Regions from separate parts of the Bradyrhizobium sp. P5_C12 genome, predicted to be linked through region 2. Evidence: predicted binding sites of a transcription regulator. Region 2 holds the regulator's gene; each other region holds the start of a gene.
The links. The regulator LexA, encoded in region 2, represses DNA repair genes until DNA is damaged. The targets are predictions, from matches to a motif close to TGTTCNNNNTGTGTTCNG.

Region 1: a site for LexA is predicted at 2,150-2,167, ahead of recA (recombinase RecA). Genes of this name have one in related genera too.
Region 3: a site for LexA is predicted at 1,501-1,518, ahead of ACXJMY_RS32220 (ribonuclease T2 family protein). Genes of this name have one in related genera too.

What each region holds. Positions count from the first base shown of each region.
Region 1 is NZ_JBFULU010000023.1:40,551-43,824, reverse strand. It holds gene ACXJMY_RS21100 (hypothetical protein) at 1-864, opposite strand, end outside; gene recA (recombinase RecA) at 969-2,057, opposite strand; gene ACXJMY_RS21090 (hypothetical protein) at 2,736-2,933, shown strand; gene ACXJMY_RS21085 (hypothetical protein) at 3,117-3,274, shown strand, end outside.
Region 2 is NZ_JBFULU010000037.1:61,323-64,596, forward strand. It holds gene ACXJMY_RS27520 (molybdopterin molybdotransferase MoeA) at 1-1,165, shown strand, start outside; gene lexA (transcriptional repressor LexA) at 1,341-2,036, shown strand; gene ACXJMY_RS27530 (hypothetical protein) at 2,221-2,424, shown strand; gene ACXJMY_RS27535 (hypothetical protein) at 2,619-3,047, shown strand; gene ACXJMY_RS27540 (GAF domain-containing protein) at 3,265-3,274, shown strand, end outside.
Region 3 is NZ_JBFULU010000054.1:23,046-26,319, reverse strand. It holds gene ACXJMY_RS32225 (23S rRNA (adenine(2030)-N(6))-methyltransferase RlmJ) at 1-610, opposite strand, end outside; gene ACXJMY_RS32220 (ribonuclease T2 family protein) at 762-1,454, opposite strand; gene ACXJMY_RS32215 (hypothetical protein) at 1,575-2,039, opposite strand; gene ACXJMY_RS32210 (hypothetical protein) at 2,222-2,527, shown strand; gene ACXJMY_RS32205 (DUF3617 domain-containing protein) at 2,583-3,113, shown strand.

The DNA of each region.
Region 1 (3,274 bases), on a different contig from region 2:
GGCCTTGCCGAACTCCGTCAACGAGAGACGGCTGCGAAGAAAGACTTCGTGCCGCGCTCGCGAATTCCGACGTTCAATGGTGCGCAGTTCGTCGCCCAAACCGGCCACTGCGGGCTTCGGCCCGAGTGCGAGCCCCTCGAACAAAAATCCGAGTTCGATCTCACCGAACACATATGTCCGCCGTAGCGAGCGGAGATGGAACAACGCATTCGTGTTCGCATACCAGTCAAGCATCTCCAGAAATCGCATCTCGGTCGCACCCAGTCCTGTCAAAGGAGACGGAAGCTCTGCCAGAAGCTCGAGCAACGCCGGCCGCAACATCAGCAAGCAACTCAGGTCGCGGTGAAGCAGATCAATGCAAGCCTTCGGGGTCGGCGCGCGATAGGCCGACCACGCCAATTTGGCAATCTCGAACTCCTCTGCAGTGACCCGCCCGACAGGAATGTGTCGCTCGCCCTTGGCGAAATCATAATCGGGATAAAAAATCAGGTCGGAGTCCAGTAATCGCAGCTTGAGCTTCTGTGCCAGCGCAGGATAACTGCGGAGGTGATCGAGCAACCAGACGAGTTGCAATTGATCTTGGGGCGTCGCTCCGAACCAGAGTTCGATCTCGTCATAAGGCTCGCAAAACTCGGCCAGCGACAATTTGCGGCCCTTGGCGCCCCGCGGCCAGCGGACCCAATCCGACCAGTGATCCGCCGGACCAAGATCTGTGGTGTATGCCGCGAAATAAGCCGAGAGCTTTTCCGCCGTCGGGAGCGGCCCCCACTCAAATCGAAAATGGAACGGTATGACGATCTCGGCCAACCCCGATCGACCAAGCTCACTCCCGCCGCCCCAGCCGGTCAAGATCAGACGCGTCATCGCACCACCTGATCAACGCAACACAAAACGAAACGGGCACTGACGACGTCGGCAACTCAACGTCCTCAGCGCCCGCTCCTCGCGAAAGTTCTTCGCGTTAGAACTTACTCGTCGCCCGGCTCCTCGCCGTCGGCGTCGCGCTCGGGGGTGCCGGCGAGAATCTGCTCGGCGATCAGGCCGGAGTTCTGGCGGATCGCGGTCTCGATCTTGGCGGTGATGTCGGGGTTGGCCTTCAGGAAGGCCTTCGAGTTCTCGCGGCCCTGGCCCAGACGCTGGCTGTCATAGGAGAACCAGGCACCGGATTTCTCGACGAGGCCGGCCTTGACGCCGAGGTCGAGGATCTCGCCCATCTTGGAGACGCCCTCGCCGTACATGATGTCGAACTCGACCTGCTTGAAGGGCGGCGCCAGCTTGTTCTTCACCACCTTGACGCGCGTGGTGTTGCCGACCACTTCGTCGCGCTCCTTGATCGCGCCGATGCGGCGGATGTCGAGGCGGACGGAGGCATAGAATTTCAGCGCATTGCCGCCGGTGGTGGTTTCCGGCGAGCCGTACATCACGCCGATCTTCATGCGGATCTGGTTGATGAAGATCACCATGGTGTTGGACTTGTTGATCGAGGCCGTGAGCTTGCGCAGCGCCTGGCTCATCAGACGGGCCTGGAGACCCGGCAGCGCATCGCCCATCTCGCCTTCGAGCTCGGCCTTCGGCACCAGGGCCGCGACCGAATCGACCACCAGCACATCCACCGCACCCGAGCGCACCAGCGTGTCGCAGATTTCCAGCGCCTGCTCCCCGGTGTCCGGCTGCGAAATCAGCAGCTCGTCGATGTTCACCCCAAGCTTGCGGGCATAGACCGGGTCGAGCGCATGTTCGGCGTCGATGAAGGCGCAGATCCCGCCCTTCTTCTGCGCTTCCGCCACCGTGTGCAGGGCCAGCGTGGTCTTGCCCGAGGATTCCGGCCCGTAGATTTCCACGACGCGCCCCTTCGGCAGACCGCCGATCCCGAGCGCAATATCAAGCCCGAGCGACCCGGAGGACACCGCCTCGACATCCATCGAACGGTCGTTCTTGCCGAGCCTCATCACCGAACCCTTGCCGAACTGGCGCTCGATCTGGGAGAGCGCGGCGGCCAGAGCTTTACTCTTGTCCATGGAAGATCCTTCGACGATACGCAGGGCAGTGGTGGACATTGGGTCGTGCTCCTTATGGCGAGGATTCGCTAGGGGGACAAACGGTTGGCGAGGCGGGCCGGCGATAAAACCAATGTACCCCATTTGTTCCTAGTTCGCAATATGTTCTTTTGGATTGAGCGGCGCTGGCCTGTTTTAACCCCTAGTAGCCTAAGTTGAATTTGGGAGTGGCCTGTTTTGTTCGCGAACTGCCACAACCTGTTCATGCGCGTTTAGGATTAACCCGTTCTGGGTGTAGCGAATAAAGGACGGGGCGTTCCGCTAAGAGAACACCCTTGGGGAACAACCGGCTTGGCGGCGCGTTTGCTCGCACCCCCAGCCGAAAGGCGCCCCCCCGACAGCTGGAGGAAAACCCGCAAGGCGGGTTGGCGGCCCCCTACTGGGGCCGTTTAAAATTCAAGAACAAGAGCCGCCTCAGTTGGCGACCTCTTTCATTTCATAACCTATTTCGGCCAGTACCGATTGGGGGGTGCTGTCCGTGTTTAAGTCCTGGTGGCCTAAGTTGAATTCGGAGGTGTCCGAATTTCGGTTTCGTTAACTTTTCCGGGGTGGTCAAGATTGACCATCTGTCCGGTACGGGACGTGCAAAAATCCAACCATCACCGCGCGGCCCTTGGCTTTCATCGGGTGATGAGAACGCCACTAGCGCTCCCGCCTCCTCTAGAATGGAGCAGCGCCATGCAGCGACGCCATTTCAAGCAAACCACGTCCCTTGAAGAGCGCCTTGCCGAACAAGCACAGCGTCTCCGCCAGGAAGCCAAATCGCTTCCCCCGGGTATCAAGCGGGAGCGTGCGATCCGCAAAGCCCGGCAGGCCGAAACCGGCTCGCACATCAGCGAGTGGCTGCGTTCGCCCGGCCTAAGATCCCCCATTTAAAGGGTAAGGCCGCCTCAATTGGCGGCCTTCTCCTGTTCGATCTGCACTTCAACAGGATTTTCGTCCCCGTCATAGATTTGAGAGACGTTCACTGCGAACGTTCCTCCAGCGGAACGCGGACTTGCAAGGAATGGAGCAAGAGAATTTAATGGTTCCATCCATAGCGGTGCTGAGGGCCGTCAGATGCCTGAGTACCAAGCCTGTGTGATCGGCGAGGATGGGCACATCAAACAGCGCCTCGACCTCATCTGCGCGGATGAAGTTGAAGCCAGGGAACGGGCCCAGTCGCTGGTGGAAGACGACGTCGTAGAGCTATGGCAATCCGACCATAAGATCGCGAC
Region 2 (3,274 bases):
CGTGGAGCCGTTGCCCGAAGAGATGATTGCTCTCGCCGAGGCCTTCCACCGCGTGCTCGCGCGCGACCTCGCGGCGCGGCGCACGCAGCCGCCGCAGGCGATGTCGGCGATGGACGGATATGCCGTGCGCGCGGCCGATGCGGCAAAGGTCGACGCCCAGCTGACCGTGGTCGGCGAGGTCGCGGCGGGCCGGCCGTTTGCGAAATCGGTCGGCGCCGGCGAAGCAGTGCGGATCTTCACCGGCGGCGTCGTACCCGACGGCGCCGACGCAGTCGTGATCCAGGAGGACACGGTCGCCGACGGCAAGCGCATCACGATCAGGGAAGCCGCCATCGCCGGACGGCACATACGCCCCGCCGGCGTCGATTTTCGCGAGGGCGATGTGCTGCTGAAGGCGGGCACCCGCCTCACCGAGCGGGGCCTGGCGCTCGCCGCCGGCATGAACCACCCCGAGCTTCCCGTCCGCCGCCGTCCGAAGGTCGCGATCCTCGCCACCGGTGATGAGCTGGTGATGCCGGGGACGACACCCGGCCCGGGGCAGATCGTCTATTCCAACGGCTACGCCCTGCACGCGCTCGCCCGCGGCGAGGGCGCGGAGACCATCGATCTCGGCATTGCCGCCGACACGCTGGAGGCGACCACCGCCGGCATCCGCCGTGCGCGCGAGAGCGGCGCCGACATCCTGATCACGACCGGCGGCGCCTCGGTCGGCGATCACGACCTGGTCCAGCCGGCGCTCAATGCCGAAGGCATCTCGATGGCGTTCTGGAAGATCGCGATGCGGCCGGGCAAGCCGATGATGAACGGACGGCTCGGCGCGATGCGCGTGATCGGCCTGCCCGGCAATCCGGTGTCGTCCTATGTGTGCGCCTTCCTGTTCATGGTGCCGCTGATTCGCGCGCTGTCGGGCCGCGAGATGATTCATCACCGCCGCGAGCGCGCGGTGCTCGGCCGCGACGTCGGGCCCAACGACGTGCGCGAAGACTATCTCCGCGCGCGTCTGGAGCGGCGTGAGGACGGCACGCTCGTCGCCCTTCCCGTCAATCATCAGGATTCCTCGCTGCTTGCGAATCTTGCTGCGGCACAGGCACTTCTCGTGCGCGCGCCGTTGGCGCCGAAGGCTGCTGCAGGCACGCCATGCGAGGTGCTGCTGCTGCCGGCCTGAACGCGTCGATCACACGCGTTCGGCGAACTTTGTCGCGTTCACGGTAAATTAAGCAGTTGCGGAACACATATCGAACATATAGTGTCCGTTCATGATTTGTTTCGAGCATCTGGCGGCTCGCCGCTGAATTCACCGTCTCGGAATCGAACGACATCAACCGGGGGATTTGGTCGAGATGTTAACGCGCAAACAATACGAGCTTCTGCGGTTCATCAGCGAGCGTCTGAAGGAAAGCGGCGTGCCGCCCTCCTTCGACGAGATGAAGGACGCGCTCGATCTGCGCTCGAAATCAGGCATCCATCGCCTGATCACCGCACTCGAGGAGCGCGGCTTCATCCGGCGCCTGCCCAACCGCGCCCGCGCCATCGAGGTGATCAAGCTGCCCGAGCTCCAGGCGGCCGCCGGAAGCCGGCGCGGCTTCACGCCGAGCGTCATCGAAGGCAATCTCGGCAAGGTGCGCTCCAACGCGCCTGCGGACGACGGCGAGCGCCCCGTGGCGGTGCCGGTGATGGGCCGCATCGCGGCCGGCACGCCGATCGAGGCGTTGCAGACCCGCAGCCACACCATCAGCGTACCGCCGGACATGCTCGGCTCGGGCGAGCACTATGCGCTGGAAGTGCGCGGCGATTCGATGGTCGAGGCCGGCATCCTCGACGGCGACATGGCGCTGATCCAGCGCAATGAGACCGCCGATACCGGCGACATCGTCGTGGCCCTGATCGACGACGAGGAAGCCACGCTGAAGCGCTTCCGCCGTCGTGGCGCCTCGATCGCGCTCGAGCCCGCCAATGCCGCCTATGAGGTCCGCATCCTGCCGCCGAACCGGGTCAAGATCCAGGGCAAGCTGATCGGGCTGTACCGCAAGTACTGAGCTGATCCGGCGGTCATTCGATACCCATTGGAGCGGACGGATTGGGAGCGGACGGATTGTCCGCTCCGGCTGGATAGTCTTTCTGGTTTTGCACAGATTATCCGGCCACCTCTCCGGCGCTAGATCCTCGGCACGCCGCACGAAGCGCTTGGCTTCGCGGCCTTGAGAGACCGAGGAGACAACCATGCGCAAGATCGTTTTGAGTGTGCTCGCAACTGCGTTGATCGCCGGCACCGCGCCGCAGGCCTTCGCCGCACAGCCGCACCGCCATGCCCACAACAAGGAGACCGCGGTCAGCGCGCAATTGCGCAATGCCCGCAACGCCGTCGAGCAGACGTCGCAACCGAGCTGGCAATATTCGGGATGGTCGGCACCGGCCGGACGCTGACCTTTGTGTCCGGCGTAATGCACGAAAGCGGACTTTGTTCCTGCTCGATTCGGAAAAGATAATGTGATCGCGGGCTGCGGACCCAAGCCGCAGATTTGCCTACAACCAAGAACACGCTAACATGCTTCCACTCTGATCGAGGCCTGTGCCTCTGAAAGAGGCGCGGGTCGCTATCCTTGAACGAGGAGCACCCGATGTGTGACTACAGCCTGCATGCCGTCGCGACGCGCCCGGCCGAAGTCGGCGAGACGATCGTCACGACAACCTTCCGCGGCACCTCGACGCGCGGCTTCGCCTCCGAAGCCGATCTCTCCGTCGCGGTCTGCCTGCTGCCGGGAACGGAGCTCGCCTTCGCCGACAACGTCCGCTACGACAATCGCTGGATCTGGACCCGCACCATCAACTCGCGCGTCGGCAAGTTCGGCAAGATCGATCCGCACATCCCCGACCGCCATCATGACGCGATCGAGTTTCCCGACGGCAAATACGTGCTGGTGACGCAGCTCGTCGAAGGCCAGCGCGCAACCGTGCTGCAACTGCCGGTGACACAGCCGCTTGGCGAGCACAAGCCGCAGGTCGTCGCCGACAATCGGCCGACCATCACGCGCCTGCCGATCGGCTGACGCGGCTGTCTCCTGGCCGACAGATCAAGCGCCAGGATCGAAACCGCCATCGCCGGCCGCGGCCGGCGAGATGGGGGTGGTTTGCATCGAGCGAAATCCGACCGGATCGACCGCCAGCCCGCCGCACGAAGTTTGCGCTGCCCTGCCTGAATTTTGAACGTCCGTTCCGCAAGCAAATGGCCGATGCTGTTGCGGCTTGAGGCGGCGGACACGTTCGATGAAAACCT
Region 3 (3,274 bases), on a different contig from region 2:
GCCGGCTCTTGGCCGGATACCAGATTACATAGATACCGGTCGGCCATTTCGCGAAGGCTGTGGAGAAGGCCTCGCCCAGCCGTTCGAACTCGTCCTTCGCCTCGAAGGCCGGATCGATCAGCACGAGCCCGCGCCGCTCTTTCGGCGGCACGAAGGCCGGCAGCGCGACCCAGCCGTCGAGATCGACCACCCGGGCCTGTTCGTCGCGCCGCAGCACATTGATCAGCGCCTTGCGCGCCTTCGGCTCGAGCTCGCAGGCGACGAGGCGGTCCTGCGGCCGCATCAGGCCGCGCGCGATCAGCGGCGAGCCCGGATAGGCCTTGAGCTCGCCCTTCGGATTGAAGGCGCGGACGATGTCGAGATAAGGCTTGGTCAGCGCGACGGTCTCGTTCGACAGGCGCGCCTGCATCAGCCGCGCGATGCCCGTCAGCCATTCGCCGCCGCGCCGCGCCTCGTCGCTTTCGAGATCATAGAGGCCGGCGCCGGCATGGGTGTCGATGACGCGGAACGCGCCCGGCTTGTCCTGCAAATAGGTCAGGATGCGGGCCAGCACGATGTGCTTGATGACATCGGCGAAGCTGCCGGCATGGAAGGCGTGGCGGTAGTTCATGGCGCAGAGTTACGACATCGCGCGATGAAAGTAACTGCTGTCATTCCGGGGCGGTGTGTAGCACCGAACTATGGTGCGCAATTGCGCACCTGAGAATCTCGAGATTCCGGGTTCACGCTTCGCGTGCCCCGGAATGACGGAGCTGATTTAGCTACCCACCCCTGATCGGCGGCATCGTCACCTGATCGCGGCGGCAGGCGCGGCGGTCGGTCTCCTCGCAGGCGCGGAATTGCAAGTCCTTGCTGAGGCAGATGCGGACCTCGGAGAGCCGCGTCCGGTTGCAGGTGACCGAGACGGCGGCATTGCTCAAGCCCGGATTGGCCTTGATGAAGGCCTCCTCGACCTCGGCCGGCGCCACCGTCTTGGCCTGCGTCAGGTCAAGATATTCGGCCGGAATCTTGATTGCGGCACGGGCCTTCCGGATCGTCTCGAAATAGCTGCGGTCGGCGAGACCCGAGCAGGTGCCGTGCTTGTCCCATTCGTTGAAGATCAGGCCCGGCGCCGGCATCAGGTCGAGCATCGAGGAGACGATGCTGCGGTTCAGCCGCGGTGCCGGCCGCTGGCAATATTCGGGGAAGCCGTTCTCATATTGCGGCCACAGCCCGTGCACCACGAAGGCGAACGGCCGCCCGCCGCACTGGATCTGCGAGCGTCCGCCGCGTTCCGCCGCTTCTTCGCAGAAGGAGGGCGACCAGGACAGCGACAGAACGTAGAAATCGAACTCGCCCGGCGTGTTCTGCCGCTTGTCCTGCGCTCGCGCGCCGCCGGCGGCCGAGACCAGCCCGGCAGCGAGGGCGAGCGAGATCATCAGGCGGGAAAACCGACGCAATCTGGAATGAAACATGGCAAAGCCCCTCAACTAGACTGTGCAATCGAGCCTAGCAGGCGACAGGAACATTTCAAGAACAAAATTCGAGCGGCGCCGGTTCCGGACCAGCCGGCCGCGAATCAGGGCTTGTCGAAATTATTGCTTAGCGGCCCGGCAGGCCGGGTTGTAGGCCCAGTTGCGGTCGAGCCCGACCACGCACCATTCGACGCCCTGGCCGTAGCCGGCAAAGCCGCCGTCCTCGATGATCGAGAAGTGCACCTTGCGCATCTTGCCGTCATTGAGCATCGCTTCGCCGGTGCAGTAACGGCGCGGGATGTTATCGGACGCCCAGGGCCGGAACGCGGTCTCGTGAACGGCCGAGAAGCCTGTGATTTTCAACGAGGAATTCCAGAACGAGCTTTCCTTCTCCCAGAACTGGGTCGCGATCGTCGGCAGCGCCTTGTCGCAATCGGCGACATTGCCGTCATAGCGCGGCCCGCTGAGCCAGAAATTCAGCTCCAGCGGATTGGCGGCCCTCGCCTCATTGAGCGACAGCGCCCCGAGCATGAGGCCGAGCAAAGCGGCAAAGCGGAGCGATGTCAGGGACGAGAGGGCGCGCATGGGCAATCCAGACAGCATGATCTGAGAGGGACTGACGGTGCCGCGAAGGCCGGGGGAGGTCAAGTGCAGCGCGGCAACACTTGCCGACGAGTTGAGCGTGATGACGCGGCAGACGGCCCTTCCGTTCTTTCCACGGTCGCGCCGGCACCGTAAACTGGCGCCAACCAATTGGAGTGACGGGAATGCGAATCATTGCGGCCGCGGGCCTTGTTGTCGGCCTGGTTGTCTCGGGACTGCTGGCAAGCCAGTCGGCGCGTGCCGATCTCCTGCCGGTGCCYCCGTTCAAGGGCAACGACACCGGGGGCATCATCGCCTATTCGATGGCGACCCAGGTCGATGCGCGGCAGGTCGCGGTCGATCACTGCGCGCGGTACGGCAAGGTGGTCAAATTCCTCGCGGTGCAGGGCTACGAGGGCGGCTACATCTCATTTTCCTGCCGCTGGGTGCCCTATGGGGCCGCCGACCGGCCGATCCGCACGCTCTACTGAGGCGTTCTCCTGACGCCAGGATAAGGTCAAGTCATCTCAGCCGGGAGCCTCTCGCATGACGCGCAAGCTCGCTTTGCTCGGTTCAGCCGTTTGCCTCGTGTTGTCGGCAGGCAGCGCCTGCGCCGACGACCTTCCGGTGCGCAAGGCCGGCCTGTGGGAATTGAAGATGGTCAGGAGCGGCTCGGCGATGCCGGACATGACCATGCAGCACTGCACCGACGAGACCGTCGACAAGGAGATGAACAACAACGTCTCCCCGATGGCCAAGCAGATCTGCGCCAAGCAGGACATCAAGAAGACGGCGACCGGCTATGTCAGCGATTCCGAGTGCAACGTCGCCGGCATCAGCACGACCTCTCACGCGGAGATCGTGGGCGATTTCAATTCGGCCTACACGGTCAAGACCACCTCGCACGCGCAAGGCGGCCCCGTCGGCGCGGCAGGCCGCGATACCACCATGACGCTCGAAGCCAAATGGCTGGGCGCCTGCAAGCCCGACCAGAAGCCCGGCGACATCGTGATGCCCGGCGGCTTCAAGATGAACGTCCGCGACGTCGATAAGCTGAAGGCGCTGCTGCCGAAGTAGGTTGTCTTCCCCTCTCCCCTTGCGCTCGCCGCGAAGCGGCGAGACGGGTGAGGGGCATCTCACCGCGTGTGACACTCTTACTTCTGAATTCGTTGAAGCAACCCCTCATCCGGCGCCATAGCCGAAGCTTCGCTTCGGCGTTCTTAAGAACGGCGGCCGAA